DNA from 3 places in the Nonomuraea sp. NPDC050691 genome. Region 2 is predicted to be linked to each of the others. Evidence: riboswitches for the same ligand, from Rfam matches in the RefSeq annotation. Region 2 holds a riboswitch; each other region holds the start of a gene.

Region 1 (6,472 bases), on a different contig from region 2:
ATACATCCTTACCACCGTCTACCGCGATGAAGCCGTAGCCCTTGTCCGCGTTGAACCACTTGACGGTGCCCTGCGCCACTTCCGACTCCTCTTACTGGGCTCGCGGATCCCGCCCATTCGTCCGCGAGACCCGCAATCGCCACGGCTTATGGTAAATCGGCCGGACGATCGCCTCGACCATACCTGTGGCACGGCGTTTGGCAACAGAGTCAAAGCACAAACTACGCAATTCATCCCACCGCCGCCCAAGGGAAGCAGCTCCTATCCGCGTCCGCGCAGTTGTTCAACCTTGAATATCCCGGAAAAGCGGAAGGCGCCCACGAGGGGCGCCTTCCCTGGTGCGTACGGGGCCGTCAGCCGCCGGCGACCGCAGGGATGATGGAGATCTGGACCCCGTCGGGTGCGGGAGTGTCCAAACCTTCCGCAAAACGGACGTCCTCTTCTCCCACATAAACGTTGACGAAACGACGAATCTTGCCCGATTCATCCAGAATTCGCGCGCCGATCCCCGGGTAGTCGGAGTCGAGCTTTGCGAGGACGTCACGAAGCGTCGCGCCCTCGCCACTCACTTCCGCGTTTCCGCCGGTGTACGTGCGCAGGATGGTGGGAATCCGCACCGAAACACTCATGATTTAGTCGCCTTTCCTGGTTGTGCGAGCAGCCGTGCCGGGCGCTCAGACGGCCGCGCGGAACGCGTCGAGAGAGGGCTTGATGACGGCCGTGGGCTGTGCGTCCCCGGAGACGGCGTCGAGCGTCTTGAGACCGTCGCCGGTGTTGAGCACCACGGTCTCCGCCTCGGGGTCGAGCACGCCGCCCTCGGTGAGCTTCTTCAGCACACCGACCGTGACGCCGCCCGCCGTCTCGGCGAAGATGCCCTCGGTCGAGGCGAGCAGCTTGATCGCCTCCACGATCTCGGCGTCGGTGACGTCCTCCACCGCGCCACCGGTGCGGCGGGCGATGTCGAGCACGTAGGGGCCGTCGGCGGGGTTGCCGATGGCCAGCGACTTGGCGATGGTGTCGGGCCGGACCGGCTGGACCACGTCGTGGCCGGCCTTGTACGCGGCCGACACCGGCGAGCAGCCCTGCGCCTGGGCGCCGAACACCTTGTACGGCCGGTCCTCGACCAGCCCCAGGGCGATCAGCTCCTTGAAACCCTTGTCGATCTTGGTGAGCTGGGACCCGGAGGCGATCGGGATGACGATCTGCTCGGGGAGCCGCCAGCCGAGCTGCTCGGCGATCTCGTACGCGAGCGTCTTGGACCCCTCGGCGTAGTACGGCCGGAGGTTGACGTTGACGAAGCCCCACTTGTCGCCCAGCGGGTCGCCGATGAGCTCGGAGCAGAACCGGTTGACCTCGTCGTAGGTGCCGTCGATGCCGATGAGCTTGCCGCCGAACACCCGGGCCATGGCGATCTTGGCCTGCTCCAGGTTGGCGGGGATGAAGACGCAGGCGTCGAGCCCGGCCCGGGCCGCCGCGGCCGTCACCGCGCCCGCGAGGTTGCCCGTGGAGGAGCACGACAGGGTGTGGAAGCCGAAGTTGCGCGCCGCCTCGACGGCGATGGCGACGACCCGGTCCTTGAAGGAGTGGGTGGGGTTGCCCGAGTCGTCCTTGACGTACAGGGACTTGAGGCCGAGCGCGCGCCCGAGGTTGCCCGCCTTGACGAGCTTGGTCCAGCCGGGGTTCATGTTCGGCTTGGTGGCGACGTCGGCGGGGACGGGGAGCAGCGAGCGGTAGCGCCAGATGTTGGCCGGGCCCGCCTCGATGTCCTCGCGGCGGACGCCGCCGAAGGAGTAGGCCGCCTCGAGCGGCCCGAAACACTCCAGGCACGCGAAGCTCGGGCCGAGGTCGTAGCGGGTGCCGCACTCGCGGCAGGACAGAGCCGTGGCAGGACCGAAGTCAAGCGACATGAAGCGAGGCCTTCCCTCATCTTCGCCCGCGGCCACCTTGACCGCAGACCGGAATTGGCACCTTGTCCCGGCCGGCCTCGCCCTGTCGCGAGTCTCAAGCCGGGAGGGTTGCCGGGGCTTCGCAGGGCCGGTCCCTCCACCCCTCTGGATGAGCAATATTCAGTTGTCGCCTCAGACTGTACCCGCCCACGTGGCGGTACTGCCCAGCCGTCTCATAGCATGAGACGAGTGGTCTCACCGATAGTCGTCGCCGAGCGCCGCCTGCACGTACTTGCGTGCCTGGTGGATGCGCGACTTGGCGGTGCCGAGCGGGATGCCGAGCTGCTCGGCCACCTCGCTGTAGTCGAGCTGGACGATGTCGCGCAGCACCAGCGCCTGGGCGAGGTCGGGCTTGTCGGCCTCCAGCGCCTCCATGGCGTCGAGCAGGTCCAGCCGCGAGCCCGCGATGACGCTGACCCGCCGCACGTCGGGCTTCTGCACCGGCAGCTCGTCGGAGCTCTGCTCGGCGGCCCGCCGCTTCAGCGACCGGTACGTGGTGCGCGCGCAGTTGGCCGTCACGATGTGCAGCCACGTGCTGAACCTGGCCCGCCCCTCGAAGCGGCCGATGTTGCGGGCCACCGCGAGCAGGGTGTCCTGGGACGCCTCCTCGGCGTCCTGGCGGTACGGGAGGATGCGGGCGCAGTGCCGCATGACGTCGGGCTCGATCCGCTTCAGGAGCTCGCCGAGCGCGCGATGATCTCCGGCTGCGGCGGAACGGGCAAGTTCCTCGGTTAGCTCATCAAGCGCCATAGCTGGGATCCTATGATCGGAGGGAGGTTAAATGAACAGCGTCCTGGTTGCCTCCAACAGAGGCCCGGTCTCGTTCACCGTCGACGACGACGGCGAGCTGACCATGAAACGCGGCGGTGGCGGGCTGGTCTCCGGGCTGTCCGGAGTCACCAAGGACCACAACGTGCTCTGGGTGTGCGCCGCCCTGTCCGACGGCGACCGCAGCGCGGCCCGGCAGGCCCCTGGAGGCCGGCTCGACCACGCGGGCTACGACACGGGCGCCCTGCGGATGCTCGACATCCCGGCCGCCACGTTCCACCGCGCCTACAACGCGGTGGCCAACTCGACGCTCTGGTTCGTCAACCACCTGCTCTACGACACCCCCAACGCGCCGGCCTTCGGCTCCCGCTTCCTCCGCGAGTGGGAGTCGTACCGCGACTACAACGGCGCGTTCGCGCTGGCGCTGGCCGAGGAGGCCCACCACGAGGCCCGCGTCATGGTGCAGGACTACCACCTGACCCTCACCCCCGCCATGCTCCGCGCCGAGCGGCCCGACCTGCGCATCGCCCACTTCAGCCACACGCCGTGGGCGCCGCCCGAGTACTTCTCGCTGCTGCCCGACGAGGTGGCCCGCGAGGTGCTCGAAGGCATCCTGGGCGCCGACCACGCCGGGTTCCTCACCGCGCGCTGGGCCGGGGCGTTCATGGACTGCTGCCGGGCGCTGCTCGGCGCGCGGGTGGACCGCGACGCCCGGACCGTCACCCACGAGGGGCGCACGACCCGCGTCGGCGTCCACGCCCTCGGCGTCGACGGCGGCGCGCTGTGCGAGCGGGCGGCCGAGCCCGACGTCGAGTCGCACATGACCGCCCTGCGCGAGCAGGTCGGCGACCGCGCCCTGATCGTCCGCATCGACCGCACGGAGCTGTCCAAGAACATCGTGCGCGGCCTGCACGCCTACCGCGAGTTCCTGGCCGGCCATCCCGAGTGGCACGGGAAGGTCGTCCACCTCGCCTTCGCCTATCCGAGCCGGCACGACCTGCCCGAGTACCGCGAGTACACCGCCTCGGTGCAGCGCTGCGCCCAGGAGATCGAGGACGAGTACGCCACCGAGGACTGGGACCCGCTGATCCTCAACGTCCACGACGACTACCCGCGCTCACTGGCCGCCTACCGGATGGCCGACGTGCTGCTGGTCAACCCGATCCGCGACGGCATGAACCTGGTGGCCAAGGAGGGCCCGATCCTGTCGCCGGGCGCCGCCCTGGTGCTGTCGCGCGAGGCCGGGGCGGCGGCAGAGCTGGGCGAGCACGCGCTCCTGGTCAATCCGTACGACATCAGCGGCACGGCTGTGGCGCTGCACGAGGCGCTCGTCATGCCGGAGGGCGAGCGCCGCGCGCGCGGCGAGCGGCTGCGCGCGGCGGCCACCGCCCTGCCGCCGCAGAAGTGGCTCACGGCCCAGCTCGACGCCCTCGCCGGTCACTGAAGGCGTCCCTCAGATCCAGTCGGCGTGCTGCAGCGTGTCGGTCAGCCCCGGCGTGTCCCACTGGTCCACGACGAGGATCCTGCTCTTGGGCAGGTACCACTCGCGCTGGGTGAAGTGGCCCTTCACCCTGTTGCCCGAGTGGGAGACGCACTCGGACCTCCACTCGTTGTAGGCGGCCTTGTGCCCCGGCCCGACCTGGCGCAGCCCTCTCTTGACCTTGGTGCCGACGACCTCGTCCCACTTCCTGTTGAACGGGCAGGGCTGCACGTCGCTCGCCGTGTAGAAGGGCCGCTTGCCGGTGTACGGGCCGAACCCCTCGGCGCCGCGCTTGATGTACGACGGGCCGAAGACGTAGAAGGCGTCGCACTCGTACGAGCTCCACCCCTGCGGCTTGCGGCACTTGCCGGTGACCACCTGCACCGCGTCCGTGCCCATGCCGTACACCCGCCACTCGATCGGGATGTAGAGCGTCAGGCCGTTGCGCAGCTTGAGCTGCTGCGCCGGCGCGGCGTTCGCGGCAGAGGGGACGACGGCGAGGAGGGTGGCCGCGGCCACGGCCGCGGCGGCGAGGTATCGCTTGAGCATGCGCCGACCCTAGGGGCCGGCACTTGCAAAACAATCACTAACGACTGAAAGCCGACACAAGTTCGCGCAGGAGCGCCACGACACCGTCGGGCCCGTCCACCACGATGTCGGCCTGTTCGGCCAGGGCGGTGACCTCGGTGGAGCCGCTGCAGACCGTCACGCCGGGCAGCCCGGAGGCGCGCACCGCCTCGAAGGCGGCCAGGTCGCCCAGGTCGTCGCCGACGAACATGACGGATCTCGCGTCCCGCTCGGCGAGGAACAGCCCGAGCGCGTGGCCCTTGTCCATGCCCGGAGGTCTCAGCTCCAGCACGAACCGGCCCGGCTCCACGACGAGACCATGTCTCGCGGCCAGCTCGGCCAGCGGCTCGCGCAGGACGGCCAGCGCGCCCTCGGGGTCGTCGGCGCGGCGCGTGTGGACGGCCACCGCGCGGCCCTTGTCCTCGATGGTCACGCCCTTCAGGCCGAGCGAGTCGATCAGGAGCTGGAGCTCGGCCTCCGCCCGTGGCACGCCCGCGGGGGGCGGCGGGCCGGAGATCGTGCCGTTCTCCCACCGTTCGAAGCCGTAGTGGCCCAGGATCACCAGGCCCGGCACCTCGGCCAGGCCGGGGCCGAGCTCCAGGGCGGTGGCGGGCGGACGCCCGGTCACGACGGCCACCGCCCCCAGGTGCCGGCCCAGCTCGGCCAGCACGCCGGGCGCCTCGGGGTGGATCCGGGCCGCGGCGGGATCCGGCACGATCGGCGACAGGGTCCCGTCGAAGTCGAGCCCGATCACGGCGCCCGCGGGGTCCTTCAGGATGGCTTCCATTCCAGGGATGTTCCTCACGCGGCTGGCCCTACCCAGCCGGTCAGGGGCGCATGCCCAGGCGCCTCGCGGCGCGGTCGCGCTGGCGGCCGGCGCGCAGCCTGCGCAGCCGCTTCACCAGCATCGGATCCTGCTCCAGGGCGGCCGGCTTGTCGATGAGCTCGCCCAGGAGCTGGTAGTAGCGGGTGGCGGAGAACCCGAAGGTCTCCTTGATGGCCTGCTCCTTGGCGCCCGCGTGACGCCACCACTGGCGTTCGAAGGCGAGGAGATCGCGTTCACGTGAGGTCAGCTCTGCGGGTGGGGTGAGGGGTTGCTGCTCGTGCTCCGGTTGTCGGGGTGCACTGTCACCGCCGGCCGGTGCAGTGTCCATGGTTCCTCCTCGAAAGGCTGCGCGCGACGATGGCGACACGCGCATGCGGCCCGACGCCATCGTAATGTGCGCACTCCGGCTGTTCATGGCGGATGGCGAGACGTACAGTCACGAAGTGTGACCTCAGTCATCACACTTCTCACGGACTACGGGCTGGAGGACGGCTACGTGGCGGCCTGCCACGGGGTGATCGCCGGTATCGCCCCCGAGGCCAGGGTGATCGACGTGTGCCACGCCATCCCGTCGGGCGACGTACGGCGCGGCGCCGCGATCCTCGCCCAGACCATTCCCTACCTGCCCAAGGGCGTGCACATCGGCGCGGTCGACCCCGGCACGGGGCACGCCCGGCGGGCCGTCGCGATCGAGGCGGGCGGCCGGGTGTTCATCGGGCCGGACAACGGGCTGCTGTCGTGGGCGGTCCACGCCAGCGGGGGCGCGGAGGCGGCGTACGAGATCAGCAACGAGGAGTACTTCCTGAGACCCGTCTCGCCCACCTTCCACGGCCGCGACATCTACTCCGCCGTGGCGGGACGGCTGGTCAAGGGGCTCAAGCCGAA
Region 2 (6,472 bases):
CACCGTCATCTGCGACGTGCTCGGCGTACCCCTCGGCAGGATCGATCAGGCCATCGCGGCCTGCCGGGCAATGTCCAGCGGCCGTCCCGAGGACGTCGCGACGGCCATGGCCACGTTCGCCGAGCTGGCCGCCGCCGCACTCCGCGACGGCCGGACCGGCCTGGCCGTCGAGCTGCGCGACCGGGTCCCCGACGAACTCACCGAGACGCAACTGCACTACCTGCTCTTCGCGCTGATCTTCGCAGGGCAGCTCACCACCGACGCGGCCGCGGGCTTCCTCCTCGCGTACGCCCTCGACCCCGACCGCCCGACGACGGACAAGGCCCCCACCGGCGAGCTCGTCCGGGAGACACTGCGGCGGCACCCGCCGGCCCCCTTCACCCTCTGGCGATTCACCACCACCGACGTCGAGCTCGCCGGAGTGCGGGTGCCCGCCCGCTCGCCCGTGCTCGTCGACATCCGGGGCATCAACACCGACCCCGGCCGCCCGGCCAGGCCCGACCTCACCTACGGCGCCGGCCCGCACTACTGCACCGGCGCGCAGCTCGCCCAGCTCGAGCTCAGCACGCTCGTGGACGTCCTACGGACCGACTTCCCCGACGCGCGCCTCGCGGTGCCGTTCGCCGACCTGCGGCAGATCACCGCCGGCGGCATCCAAGGAAGCCGCCTGACCGCCCTCCCCGTCACGCTCAGCGCCAGGTGACAGCGACAGCATCTCGGCGATGGCCCGGGGCGATGATGGCGTCCTGTTCCAGATGGCGCTGGGCGGTCTGGACTCCGGGGACTCCCGCCCAGCCTGACGTCACCCCAGTCTCACCACCTGCTTGAGGAACACGACACCGTCGATCATGTCGAGCTGGGCCGGGTCCAAGGGGAAGTACTTGAAGTCGGGGGAGACACGTGGGGCGGACTCGGTGACGGCCTCAGCCAGGCGGCGGGCGTCGACGAGCGAGTGAGTCCACGGGAGCGCGGACAGGACGCCCTCGACGGTGTCCGGGGGCGGGACGTGGTCGCCCACCGTGCCGAGGGCCGAGGCCAGGAAGGCGTACCGGTCGCCCAGGTGCGCCGCGGTGATCGCCCCGGCGCTCCACCACTCCAGCCGCTGGTCGCCGAACGCCATGAGGCTCTTGTTGCGCTGCAGGTGGAGGTTGGAGGCGAAGACCAGGGCCGGGCCGTGCTCGGCGACGGCACGCAGGTTGGCGGCCATCAGCGCGTCCCGCAGGGCCGACAGCGTGGCTATCCGGGCCGGAGACGTGTCGGCCATCCCATGGTGGTAGCGCAGCAGGCCGACCGCCGTGCGCCCGTACAGTTCCGCCCGCTCCCTGTCCTCCGCGCTCAGCCCCGGCGCCTGCGTCTCCAGCAGCGCCACCAGGTCGTCGGCGATCACCCGCAGCCGGTGGGCCTCGGCGGACCGGCCGATCGACTGGGACGGGTCCATGACCGTGGCCTCGTTCGACCATCGCTCGTCCGCGCCCAGCAGCGTGTCGAGCATCTCCATCGTGCACGGGAGCGGGCCGTCGAGGAGGCCGTAGAGGGCGGTGAGGGCCTGGCGCGGGCTCGCCGCCCAGTACTCCAGCGGGCCGTCGAACCCGAAGAACCGCAGCTTCTCGTCATGGCCCTCGTTGTACGCCCGCATCCAGCGCACGAGCTCGCGGTTGGCCGGTGAGGCGCCGAAGTTGTGGCTGAAGCCGCGTTCCATGACGTCGTCGAGCGTGCCCGCGCCCGTTGTGACGTAGTCGTCCACCAGGAGGCCCATGAGACAGTCGCTCTCGATGGCGAACGACCGGTAGCCCTCGTGCTCGACCAGATGCCGGAAGATCTCGTTGCGCTGGTCCCCGAGCTCCTCCACGAAGTGCCTGGCCTCGCCCAGGCCGAGCAGCTGGGGTTTGGCGGGCAACGACCGCAGGAACGCCGAGATGCCCGCGCCATCAAGCGGCCGGGCCGTTTCCTTGATATCCACACCTTGAACGGTATCGTTGAACATTCGGTGGAGACTTTTGCTGGATAGTCGCCTCGCACCCGCGCTGAACCTTCAACCAGCTATACATCCATGAGCCAGGGGAACCGGTTCCCGAACTTGCTGCGGACGTTCGACGGACCGGTCGGCAGATCGCCCGGACGCAACGCGGTGCCCGCTGGTCGCCGTGGCGCAGAGCATGCCGGCCGTTTGACGGCATCCGGCGTCACCTGGCAGCATCGCGGCACAGCCGATCATCCAGAGGACTTGAGGGACCTGGCCCTGCGACGGTCCGGCAACCTCCCCGGCGGAAGCCCGCGGGAAAGGTGCCACTGCCAGGAGACGATGAGGGAGTCCCGATAAGCATGCGACGTGACGCTTCCTCTTACGACATGCCCCGCTCCGGGCCCATGGCATGGACGCCCGGCGAGGGCAAGTCCCTCGACCACTGGGCCGCCGTGGGGCGGAAGCTGGAAGCCGGCCCGGGTGTGCACCGGCCGTCGACGTTCTCCGCCTTTCTCGCCTCCACCATGCACGACACCCGAGCCCAGGTCGTCGTGGACGCGGGCTGTGGAGCCGGCCTGGTCACTGTCGCCGCCTTGGCCGCCGGAGCCCGGCACGTGATCGCTCAGGACTACGACGCGGCCGCACTCGCTGACACCGCCCGCAACGTCGTCGACCTTCTCGGGCACGAGGCGCGGGAGCGGCTGACCCTGTGGGAGGCCGACTGGCGTCTCCTTGCCCCGATGAGCGCCGACCTTCTAGCCGTCAACCCGCCGCAACGTCCCGCCGTGCTGCTGCCCGACGTGCCGGCCGACCAGCGTCATCTGCACGACGGCGGTGGTGAGGACGGCCTGGACGCCCTCCGGCTGATCCTCGCCCATTCCAGCGCCCAGCGGGTACGCACCACCGCGGCCGCCGTACTCGATCCAACCGCGCTGCAAGACCCGAACTGGACCGAACCCCGACTCCTCGCCGACATCGAGCTGCCTTTCGACCCGGCCTGGCGCAGCCTCGTGCCTGACCTACGCGGACGCGTCAACATCTGGGAGTTCACCCGGCTGTCCCCGCCGTTGTCCCACCTCAACCGATAACCGGCGGGCGGACCGAAGCCCCGGCCGCGAGCACTGCCCGAAGCGCCGCGCCTTCATCCCCCCGCCACCTCGGTACGCGTCCGGGCTACCCCGATACGCATCTCAACTCCCCCGGCACGCATCCCGACTCCCCCGGCACGCACCCCGACTCCCTAGGTTCGCGTCCCCCCTCCCAGCAGGCGTTCAGGAAGACTCTCGCCTGACCCCACCAAGCCGAGAACCCCCAACCGTCACCGGAGAGCGGTGCTACGAGGTCAGGTCGAACACCAGCTGAGGCGCGAGCGAGAACATCACCGTGATGGCCACCGCCAACCCGACGGCCACCCAGGCCGCAGGAAAAACGCGCCGGCCGATCGGCGACGGCGCCGGAGTGAGGACCCGGGCGGTCCAGGCCACGTAGTAGTAGAGCCCGATCACCGTGTTGACCGCCATGACCACGGCCAGCCAGCCCGCGCCACCGTTCACGATCTCGCGGAAGACCACCACCTTGGCGAACAGCCCCGCCAAGCCGGGCGGCAGACCCGCCAGGCACACCAGGCAGAACGCCAGCGAGAGCCCCGCCACCGGGCTGCGGTGGGCGAGCCCGCGATAGTCGTCCAGCTCGTTGCGGGCAGTCGTCCGGGACACGAGCATGACGACGGCGAACGCGCCGAGGTTCATGGCGGCGTAGATGACGAGGTAGGCCAGGGATGCGCCGACCGGTCCGCTCACGAACACCTCGGCCCCCGGCATAGAAGACCCGTGCCCTGCCCCGCCGGCCACCGTCACCACCGTATCCCCCGGCGCCCTCATGACCGCGGGCACATGGCCGGAGCCGCCCACCCCCACCGTCGCCGCCTCATGACCGGCCACGGCCGCGGAACCTGACGCGGCCACCCTCTCGGCAGCCTGGGCGGCGACCGCCAGCGGGGCCAGGATGTAACCCGACTGGGCGACCGACGACCAGGCCAGCAGGCGCACGGCGGAGCGCTGGCGCAGGGCCAACAGGTTGCCCACTGTCATGGTGAGCGCGGCGATGACGGCGACGACGGGCGTCCAGGTCACGGACTGGCCGGACAGCGCGGTGACGAGCAGCAGGATCAACCCCGCGAACCCCGCCGCCTTCGAGATCACGGACAGCAGCGCGGCGACCGGCACCGGGGCGCCCTGGTAGACGTCGGGCGCCCAGGCATGGAACGGCACCGCGGCGATCTTGAACGCGAACCCCGCCAGCACCAGCACGACACCCACCGTGATGACACCCGCCGCGGGGGACGTCGCCAGGGCTTCCGGTGAAGCCGCGCCCGCCACCCCCGGCGCCGGAGCGGCACCGCTGAAGATCTCCCCCAGGCGGGAGAGGTACACCGTGCCGCCGACGCCGTACAACAGCGACACACCGAACAGCATGATCGCCGTGGACACCACCGAGACGACGAACAGCTTGACCGCGGCCTCCGAGGCCCGCCCGTCGTACCGTTTCAGCGCCGTGAGCGCGAAAACCGGCAGCGACACCAACTCGAGTGCGACCACCAGCATGATCAGGTCGCGCGACGCGGGCAGCGTCACGGCGCCGACGATGGTGCAGAGCAGGAGGAAGTACCACTCTCCGGTGGGTATGCCTCCCGTGGCCAGCTCCGACATGGACATCAGCACGATGACCAGGGCCGCGACCAGCACCAGCCCGGCGAAGACCAAGGTGAACCGATCAGCCACGAACGAGCACAGGGCCGTGACCTGCTGCGCCGCCTCGACAGAACGCGCCGCGCCGAGGACCTGCGACACGCCAACGGAATCCGCCCCGGCCACAGCCTGCCCCGAGCCGCCGGATACGGCCTGCGCCAGACCGCCCGGTACGGCCTGCGCTGCCAGGCCGTCAGGTACGCAGAACGTGGCCAAGCCCCGGCCGTCCTGTCCTGCCCGTGCGAGCCGTACGGACTGGGCCACGACGAAGCCGAGAGCCACGACCACGCCCCCGAGCGCCGTCAGGCCCAGCCCTGTCCTGACTTTCGGACCGGCGGGCAGAAAGGCGTCGAGAAGAAGCACCAGCCCAGCCACGAGCGCCAGCACGAGCGGCGGAGCGATGACGAAGTAGTCGATCTGCTGGATCATGACAGGGCTCCCAGGAGCGTCTGCACGGCCGGCGTCGTGAGGGACATCAGCAGCCCCGGCCAGAGTCCGAACAGCAGAATCAGCACGATCAACGGCACCCAGGCGACCATCTCGTACGGCTGGATGTCACGCGGCGGCCCACTGCCCGTATCAGGCTCATCCCCACCGAAGCCGGCAGCCTCCCTGCCGGACCTCTCCACATGTCCGCCCGAATCCGCATACCCGCCCGAATCCGTAAGTCCGCCCGAACCTCCCGCCGATGCGCCCCCAGGGTCGACTGTGCTCTCCACGCCCTCCACCCGACCGCCGAGAGCCCCCACCGTCGCTCCCGCACCCACCAGGCCCGAGCTCGGGCGGGACGGCCGGCCGTGGGTGACGCGCGAGAGCATGACGAGGAAGTACGCCGCCGTCAGCACCGCACCCAGCCCGCCGATCACCATGTACGTCAGGAACAGTCCTCTCGGCAGCCCGTCCGCCGGCTGGAAGGCTCCGAGCAGCGCGAGCATCTCCCCCCAGAACCCGGCCAGCCCCGGCAACCCCAGCGACGCGATCGACGCGAACGTCAGCACCGCCCCCAGGTGCGGAAGCGTGGCCAGCATGCCCCCGCCCAGGGACGGCATGTCGGCCGTGCCGTACCGGTCCTTGATCGACCCGGCGAGGAAGAACAGCAGCCCCGTGATCAGTCCGTGGGCGACGTTGGCGAACAGCGCCCCGTTGACGCCCACCGTCGTCAGCGTCGCGAACCCCAGCAGCACGAACCCCATGTGGCCCACCGACGAGTAGGCGATCATGCGTTTCAGGTCGCGCTGGGCGAGGCAGGCCAGGGCGCCGTACACGATGCCGACCACGGCAAGCGCCCCCAGCCAGGGGGCCGCGGCCACCGCACCCTCCGGCAGGATCGGGATGGCGATCCGGGCGAAGCCGTACGTGCCCATCTTCAGCAGCACGCCGGCCAGCAGGACGGAGCCGGCCGTCGGGGCCTCGGTGTGGGCGTCGGGGAGCCAGGTGTGCAGGGGCCACATCGGCGTCTTGACCGCGAGGCCGAGCCCGACCGCCGCGAAGGCGACGATCTGCACGCCACGCGACATGCCCGCGCCGTGTGCCCGGGCGAGGGCGACGATGTCCAGCGTGCCGGTCTGCGACCAGATGAACAGCAGGCCGACCAGCATCACCACGGAACCGAGCAAGGTGTAGAGGATGAACTTGGTCGCCGCCCCGCGACGTCCCTTGCCGCCCCAGACGGCGATCAGGAAGTACATGGGGATCAGCACGATCTCGAAGAACACGAAGAACAGCAGCAGGTCGAGCGCCAGGAACGTGCCGACCATCCCGA
Region 3 (6,472 bases), on a different contig from region 2:
TCCGCGTTGCGGTCATTGGGCATCACCGGGACACGCCCGTCACTGGACCTCGCGCGCAGCGATCCGCGGGCCTATCTCCGGGCGCTGGCGCGCGCCTCGGAGGAGGCCGAGCTGATCGACCCGAACGGGCTGGGCGGCTTCGGCTGGCTCGCCCAGCGCCGCTGAGCCCCCGAAGTCACCCACCGGATCCAGGCGGCCGAATCAGGCGGCGGCGCGAAGGTCCAGGGCGCGCAGCCCGCGGATCACGTACCCCGGCTTCCAGGACGGCTCGCTGACGAGCTCCAGCTCGCTCGTCCGGTCCAGCAGCGCGCCGAACGACTCCACCATCTCGATGCGGGCCAGCGGCGCGCCCAGGCAGAAGTGGATGCCCGCGCCGAACGAGATGTGCGGGTTGTCGGCCCGGCCCACGTCCAGCCGGTCCGGGTCGCCGAACACCTCCGGGTCACGGTTGGCCGAGCCGAACAGCAGCGCCACCTCGGACCCGCGGGGGATGCGCACGCCGTGGACCTCGACGTCCTCCAGCACCCACCGCTCGAAGAGCTGGAGCGGCGTGTCGTAGCGCAGCACCTCCTCGACCGCCGTCGGCAGCAGGGACCGGTCGGCGCGCAGCCTGGCCAGCTCCTCCGGGTGCCTGAACAACGACCACCAGCCGTTGCCCGTGCCGTTGACCGTGGCCTCGTGGCCGGCGTTGAGCAGCAGCACGCAGGTGCCGGCCAGCTCGTCGTCGGTCAGCTCGTCGATGCCGGCCAGCGCGCTGATCAGGTCGTCGCCGGGGGCGGCGGCGCGCTCGCGGGCCAGGACCTTCAGGTACGCCTCGAACTCCTCGGCCGCGCGCACCGCCGCGTGCTGCGCCTCGGGCGTGGGGTTCAGCTCGTACATGCCGCACATGTCGGCCGACCAGGGGCGCAGCAGGTGCCGGTCGGACTCGGGGATGCCCAGCATCTCCGCGATGACCGTCACCGGGAGCGGCTCGGCGACCTCGGCGATGAGGTCGCCGCCGCCCTTCTCCACGAACGCGTCCACCAGGTCCCCGGCGATCGCCCGCACACGGGGGCGCAGCGACTCGACCATGCGCGGCGTGAACGCCTTGGACACGAGCCGCCGCAGCCGCGTGTGCAGCGGCGGCTCGACCTCCAGCATGCCGTTCCTGCTGACCCGCCAGAACGGCTCCTGGAAGTCCGGCTCGGGCCGCCGGCCGAACTCCTCGTGGGTGGCCACGTGCAGGTAGGTCCGGCCCAGGCGGCGGTCCCTGAGCAGGGCGTTCACGTCGGCGTGCCGGGAGATGAGCCACTGGTCGGTGGGCTCGTAGTAGGTCACCGGCGCCGTGCGGCGCAGCTCGTCGTAGACGTCGTACGGGTCGGCGACGAAATTCGGATTCTGGGGGTCAAAGCGCACTACTGCATCTTAGGAGGCTCCTCCGAGGCGGTGAGCTGCCTGGCGTGACGGCTGCGCATGCGGATGTTCAGGAGCTCCACGATGACGGAGAAAGCCATGGCGAAGTAGATGTAGCCCTTGGAGATGTGCTGGCCGAGCCCCTCGGCGATGAGCACCACGCCGATCAGCACGAGGAACGCCAGGGCCAGCATCTTGATGCTCGGGTGCCGGTCCACGAACCGGCTGATCGGACCGGAGGCGAACAGCATCACCAGCACGGCCACGATCACGGCGGCGACCATCACGCCCAGCTCGTCCACCATGCCCACGGCCGTGATGACCGAGTCGAGCGAGAAGACGACGTCGAGCACCATGATCTGCACGATGACCGACACGAACGAGGTGGCCGCGCGCTTCTTGCCGTCCTCCTCCTTCAGCTCCATGCTGTGGCCGATCTCGGTGACGCTCTTGGCGAGCAGGAACAGCCCGCCCAGCAGCAGGATCAGGTCGCGTCCCGAGATCTCGTAGCCGAACACCTCGAACAGCGGAGCCGTCAGCCGCACCACCCACGACAGCGCCAGCAGCAGGAGCAGCCGGCTGACCAGCGCCGCCGCGAGACCGAGCACGCGGGCCCTGTCGCGCTGCTCGGGCGGGAGCTTTCCGGCGAGGATGGAGATGAAGATGATGTTGTCGATACCTAGGACGATCTCCAGAGCGACAAGGGTGAAGAACCCTATCCAGATCTGAGGGTCGGTCACCCAGTCCAGCATCTGCTTACCTCCACGTTCGCACCGGGGTCTGCGGGTTTCCCAGGACCAACGACTCAGGGGCCCGGGAAGTTCGCGAGGTTGCGATCCGGCCGGGAGCGTCGGTTATAGTTCGGGACATAGGTCATGAGTGCCAGCGCCAAGCCCCGGCTCGCTGGCCGGCAACCCTCGCGTCCGCGGCGGGGTGCCCCGGGTGAAGACCTGGTCCGTCACGAGGTGTGGCGGGCAAGCGCGGGCTCCGAGGCTGCTCCAGGGGTCCGATGGCCCTCCAGGAGGTTCGCCTTGTCCACGTTGAGCATCTTCGGCACCGTTCCCGCCCAGTCCGCCGCCGCGCCGTCGCAGCCGCGCGGTCACCGCCAGATCCCCGCCGTGCTCGGCGCCGACCTGGAGGTGCCGGTCAAGGGCGGGCGCCTCGTCGGGTACGCCAACCTGGACTACGCGGCCAGCGCCCCCTGTCTGGAGCCGGTCAGCGCCGCCGTCACCGCCGCGCTCCCGGCCTACTCCAGCGTCCACCGCGGCGCCGGCTACGCCTCCCAGCTCACCACCGCCCGGTACGAGCAGGCCAGGCACACGGTCCGCGCCTTCGCCGGCGCCCGCCCCGACGACGCCGTGATCTTCACCCGCAACACCACCGACGCCACGAACCTGCTGGCCGGCTGCCTGCCCGCCGGCACCACGGCCGTCGTCTTCGACACCGAGCACCACGCCTCGCTCCTGCCGTGGGAGCGGGTGGTGCGGCTCGCGCCGCCCGCGTTCCCCGGCGAGGCCGTCCGCGCGGCCGACGAGGCGCTGGCCGCCCTGGACGGGCCCAAGCTGCTCGTCGTCACGGCCGCCTCGAACGTCACCGGCGAGCTGTGGCCGATCGCGGCGCTGGCCCACATCGCGCACCGCCACGGGGCGCGCATCCTCGTGGACGCCGCCCAGCTCGTGCCGCACCGGCGGCTCAACCTGACGGCGCTCGACCTCGACTACGTGGCGTTCTCGGGCCACAAGCTGTACGCGCCGTTCGGCGCCGGGGTGCTGGTCGGGCGCCGCGACTGGCTGGCGGAGGGCGAGCCGTACCTGAAGGGCGGCGGGGCGGTCCGCTCGGTCGCCCCGGCCGGCTCCGGCGCCACCGAGTGGCACGAGGACCCGGAGCCGCGCCATGAGGCCGGCACGCCGAACGTGCTGGGCGCCATCGCGCTGGCCGCCGCCTGCGACGCGCTCACCGCCACGGGCTGGACCGCGCTGGTGCGCGAGGAGGAGCGGCTGATCGCGCGGCTGCGCGCCGGGCTCGCCTCGATCGAGGGCGTGCGGGAGCTGTCGCTGTGGGGGCCGGACCACCCGCGCGTGGGCATCGTGTCGTTCACGGTGGACGGGCTCGCGGCGCGCGAGGTCGCCGAGGCGCTGTCGGGCGAGTACGGGATCGGGGTGCGGGACGGGAAGTTCTGCGCGCACCCGTTCGTGCGGCACCTGCTCGGCGGCACCGCGGATGAGGGCTGCGAGGACGGCACGGCCTCGGCGGTGCGGGCCTCGATCGGGATCGGGACCACCGAGGAGCACGTGGACCGTCTCGTGGCCGCCCTCCGCGACCTGACCACCCGCCACGCCACCGTCTCGTCCTGACGGCCACCGCCTCGCTCTGAGCTGGCTCCGCCCTGCCTCCCCCGAGGCGGCCACGTGTGAGGCGGTCCGCCCAAGGGGCGGCGGGCGGTCCGGCGCGGTCAGCGGTTGGGCGGCTTGCGGGTCGGGTGGTCCTCCGAGAAGAGGGCGTCGATGTCGCTCATGTCCTCCTCGTTGAGGTCACCGGGACGGCGTCCCTGGTCACCGTACGGGTGCCGGGGCGTCGTGTCCCCGGCCGCCGTGCCACCCGTCTCCCCTGGAGTCTCGGCCCTGTGCATGGGCGTGGTCGGCTCGCCCGAAGGTGTCGCAGGCTCTGCCGGAGGTGTCCTGGGCCCGGCCGGAGCCGCGCGCTCCGGTGGAGACGTCTTCGGCACGGCCGGGATCGGCCCCCGGTACATGGGCTCCGTCGAGGCCGCGCCGGCGCCCGCGCCCGCGGGGGCGCCGGCCGCCTGCTTCTGGACGCGACGGCGCCGGTACCAGGCGGACAGCACCCCGTCGACGCCGATTCGCCCGCCCCCCAGCGCGAGCAGCAGCACACATCCCGCCGCCAGGGCTCCCACAAACTCCCAGCCACCGGTCTTGCTGGAGATCCCGTGCCCCATGTGGACGAAGACGAAGGCTCCCGCGAGCACGCCGAGCAGCGCCAGCGCCCCCAGGCGCACAGCGAGCCCGATGATCAGCAGAGCGCCCCCCAGGGTCTCCGCCGTCATCGCGTACGCGGCGGCGAGCTGTGGCAACGGCACGCCGGCCTGGGTGAACATCTTGGACGTGGCCCCCAGGCCGGCCTGCCACTTCTGCATTCCGGTAGACACGAAGATGACGCCGATCAGGACGCGCGAGATCAACGCGGCTACATCGAACACGAATCTCTTCATAGAGATACCTCCCCCCGATACCGCTTTATCTCCCCTAGTCCGGTTTTAGCGATGCGCGTCCATACCGTTCCTTGACCGTGCCGCGAGGACAGAGGCCGGCCACCCCGCGCTGGATCGGCACGGCGGCCGGTGGCAGCATGGCCCTATGACGGAACGCGTGGTCGGCATCGGCGCGGGCGCGAAAGAGCTGGCGACCGAGGACATGATCCTCAACATCGGCCCGCAGCACCCGTCCACCCACGGCGTCCTGCGGCTGCGCCTCACGCTCGACGGCGAGCGCATCGCCACGGCCGAGCCGATCATCGGCTACATGCACCGGGGCGCCGAGAAGCTGTTCGAGGTGCGCGACTTCCGGCAGATCATCATGCTGGCCAACCGGCACGACTGGCTGTCCGGCTTCGCCAACGAGCTGGGCGTGGTCATCGCCGCCGAACGCCTGCTCGGCATGGAGCCGCCCGTGCGCGCCGTCTGGGCGCGCACGCTGCTGGCCGAACTCAACCGGGTCCTCAGCCATCTGATGTTCCTCGGCTCCTACCCCCTGGAGCTCGGCGCGATCACCCCGGTCTTCTACGCCTTCAACGAGCGCGAGCGCATCCAGGCCGTCATGGAGGAGATCTCCGGCGGCCGCATGCACTACATGTTCAACCGGGTCGGCGGTCTCAAGGAGGAGCTCCCGTACGGCTGGCTCGACCGGGTGTCGGAGGCGGTGGCCGAGACCCGCCGCCGCGTCCCCGACATCGAGGACCTCATCCTGCACAACGAGATCTTCCTGGCCCGCACCAGGGGCGTGGGCGTGCTCCGGCCCGAGCAGATCATGCAGTACGGCGTCAGCGGCCCCATCGCCCGCGCCTCCGGCGTGGACCTCGACCTGCGGCGCGACCAGCCGTACCTCGCCTATCCCGAGCTGCCCGTGAAGGTCGTCACGCGCCAGGCGGGCGACTGCCACGCCCGCTTCGAGGTGCTGCTGGAGCAGCTCAAGGTCTCCCTCGACCTGGCCGACGCCTGCGTGGAGCGGCTCCGCTCGCTGCCTCCCGGCCCCGTCAACCAGCGCCTGCCCAAGGTGCTGAAGGTCCCCGAGGGCCACACGTACGCCTGGACCGAGAACCCCCTCGGCATCAACGGCTACTACCTCGTCTCCAAGGGCGACAAGACGCCGTGGCGGCTCAAGCTCCGCTCGGCCTCGTACAACAACATCCAGGTGCTGCGCGAGATGCTGCCCGGGCACCTGGTGGCCGACATGGTGGCGATCCTCGGCTCGATGTTCTTCGTCGTGGGTGACATCGACAAGTGACCACCCCCGAATCCCCGGCACCCCCCGCCGTCGTCCGGGACAAGTACGTCGACTGGCTGCGCGCCCTCAGCCTCATCGTCGTCGTGGTGTGGCACTGGGCGTTCACGATCCTGCAGTGGGAGCCCGGCGGGCCCGAGCCGACCAGCCCCCTGGGGTTCACCTCGGGGCTGTGGATCCTCACCTGGCTGCTCCAGGTGCTGCCGCTGTTCTTCTACGTCGGCGGGCACGTCCACCTGCTGTCCTGGGAGCGGGCCAAGGGGCGCGGCGTCGGCATCGGCGCGTTCGTGTGGCGGCGCATCCGAGCGCTGGCCGTGCCCGCGCTCTTCCTGTCGGGCGTGTGGACGCTCATCGGCGCGGTCGTCACCTGGGCGTTCGAGGTCGACTGGATGTGGCGGGTGGTGCTGCTCGTGCTCAGCCCGCTGTGGTTCCTCGGCGTCTACCTCGTGCTCATCGCGCTGCTGCCGGTGGCGCTGTGGCTGCACCGCCGCTACGACGTGCTGGCGCTCATCTGGCTCGGCGGCGCGGCGCTGGTCGTGGACGTGGTGCGCTTCCGGTACGGCGTG

What was found. A riboswitch is a leader RNA that binds a small molecule or an ion and turns the genes downstream of it on or off. The one in region 2 is predicted to bind S-adenosylmethionine.
Region 1: linked by a shared signal. The riboswitch ahead of thrC (threonine synthase) and the one ahead of AB0H81_RS30100 (50S ribosomal protein L11 methyltransferase) in region 2 are both predicted to bind S-adenosylmethionine.
Region 3: linked by a shared signal. The riboswitch ahead of AB0H81_RS03465 (aminotransferase class V-fold PLP-dependent enzyme) and the one ahead of AB0H81_RS30100 (50S ribosomal protein L11 methyltransferase) in region 2 are both predicted to bind S-adenosylmethionine.

What each region holds. Positions count from the first base shown of each region.
Region 1 covers NZ_JBFAIA010000270.1:591-7,062, forward strand. The annotation lists gene AB0H81_RS42665 (cold-shock protein) at 1-79, opposite strand, end outside; gene AB0H81_RS42670 (MoaD/ThiS family protein) at 354-629, opposite strand; gene thrC (threonine synthase) at 675-1,907, opposite strand; SAM riboswitch class I at 1,921-2,062, opposite strand; gene AB0H81_RS42680 (RNA polymerase sigma factor) at 2,142-2,696, opposite strand; gene AB0H81_RS42685 (trehalose-6-phosphate synthase) at 2,728-4,158, shown strand; gene AB0H81_RS42690 (hypothetical protein) at 4,168-4,743, opposite strand; gene otsB (trehalose-phosphatase) at 4,781-5,548, opposite strand; gene AB0H81_RS42700 (DUF3263 domain-containing protein) at 5,589-5,915, opposite strand; gene AB0H81_RS42705 (SAM-dependent chlorinase/fluorinase) at 6,033-6,472, shown strand, end outside.
Region 2 covers NZ_JBFAIA010000110.1:7,313-13,784, forward strand. The annotation lists gene AB0H81_RS30090 (cytochrome P450) at 1-703, shown strand, start outside; gene AB0H81_RS30095 (erythromycin esterase family protein) at 803-1,960, opposite strand; SAM riboswitch class I at 2,209-2,309, shown strand; gene AB0H81_RS30100 (50S ribosomal protein L11 methyltransferase) at 2,323-3,051, shown strand; gene AB0H81_RS30105 (NADH-quinone oxidoreductase subunit N) at 3,298-5,139, opposite strand; gene AB0H81_RS30110 (NADH-quinone oxidoreductase subunit M) at 5,136-6,472, opposite strand, start outside.
Region 3 covers NZ_JBFAIA010000005.1:43,106-49,577, reverse strand. The annotation lists gene AB0H81_RS03480 (SAM-dependent methyltransferase) at 1-165, shown strand, start outside; gene AB0H81_RS03475 (cytochrome P450) at 202-1,395, opposite strand; gene AB0H81_RS03470 (TerC family protein) at 1,395-2,144, opposite strand; SAM riboswitch class IV at 2,264-2,379, shown strand; gene AB0H81_RS03465 (aminotransferase class V-fold PLP-dependent enzyme) at 2,502-3,746, shown strand; gene AB0H81_RS03460 (DoxX family membrane protein) at 3,845-4,618, opposite strand; gene AB0H81_RS03455 (NADH-quinone oxidoreductase subunit D) at 4,764-5,909, shown strand; gene AB0H81_RS03450 (acyltransferase) at 5,906-6,472, shown strand, end outside.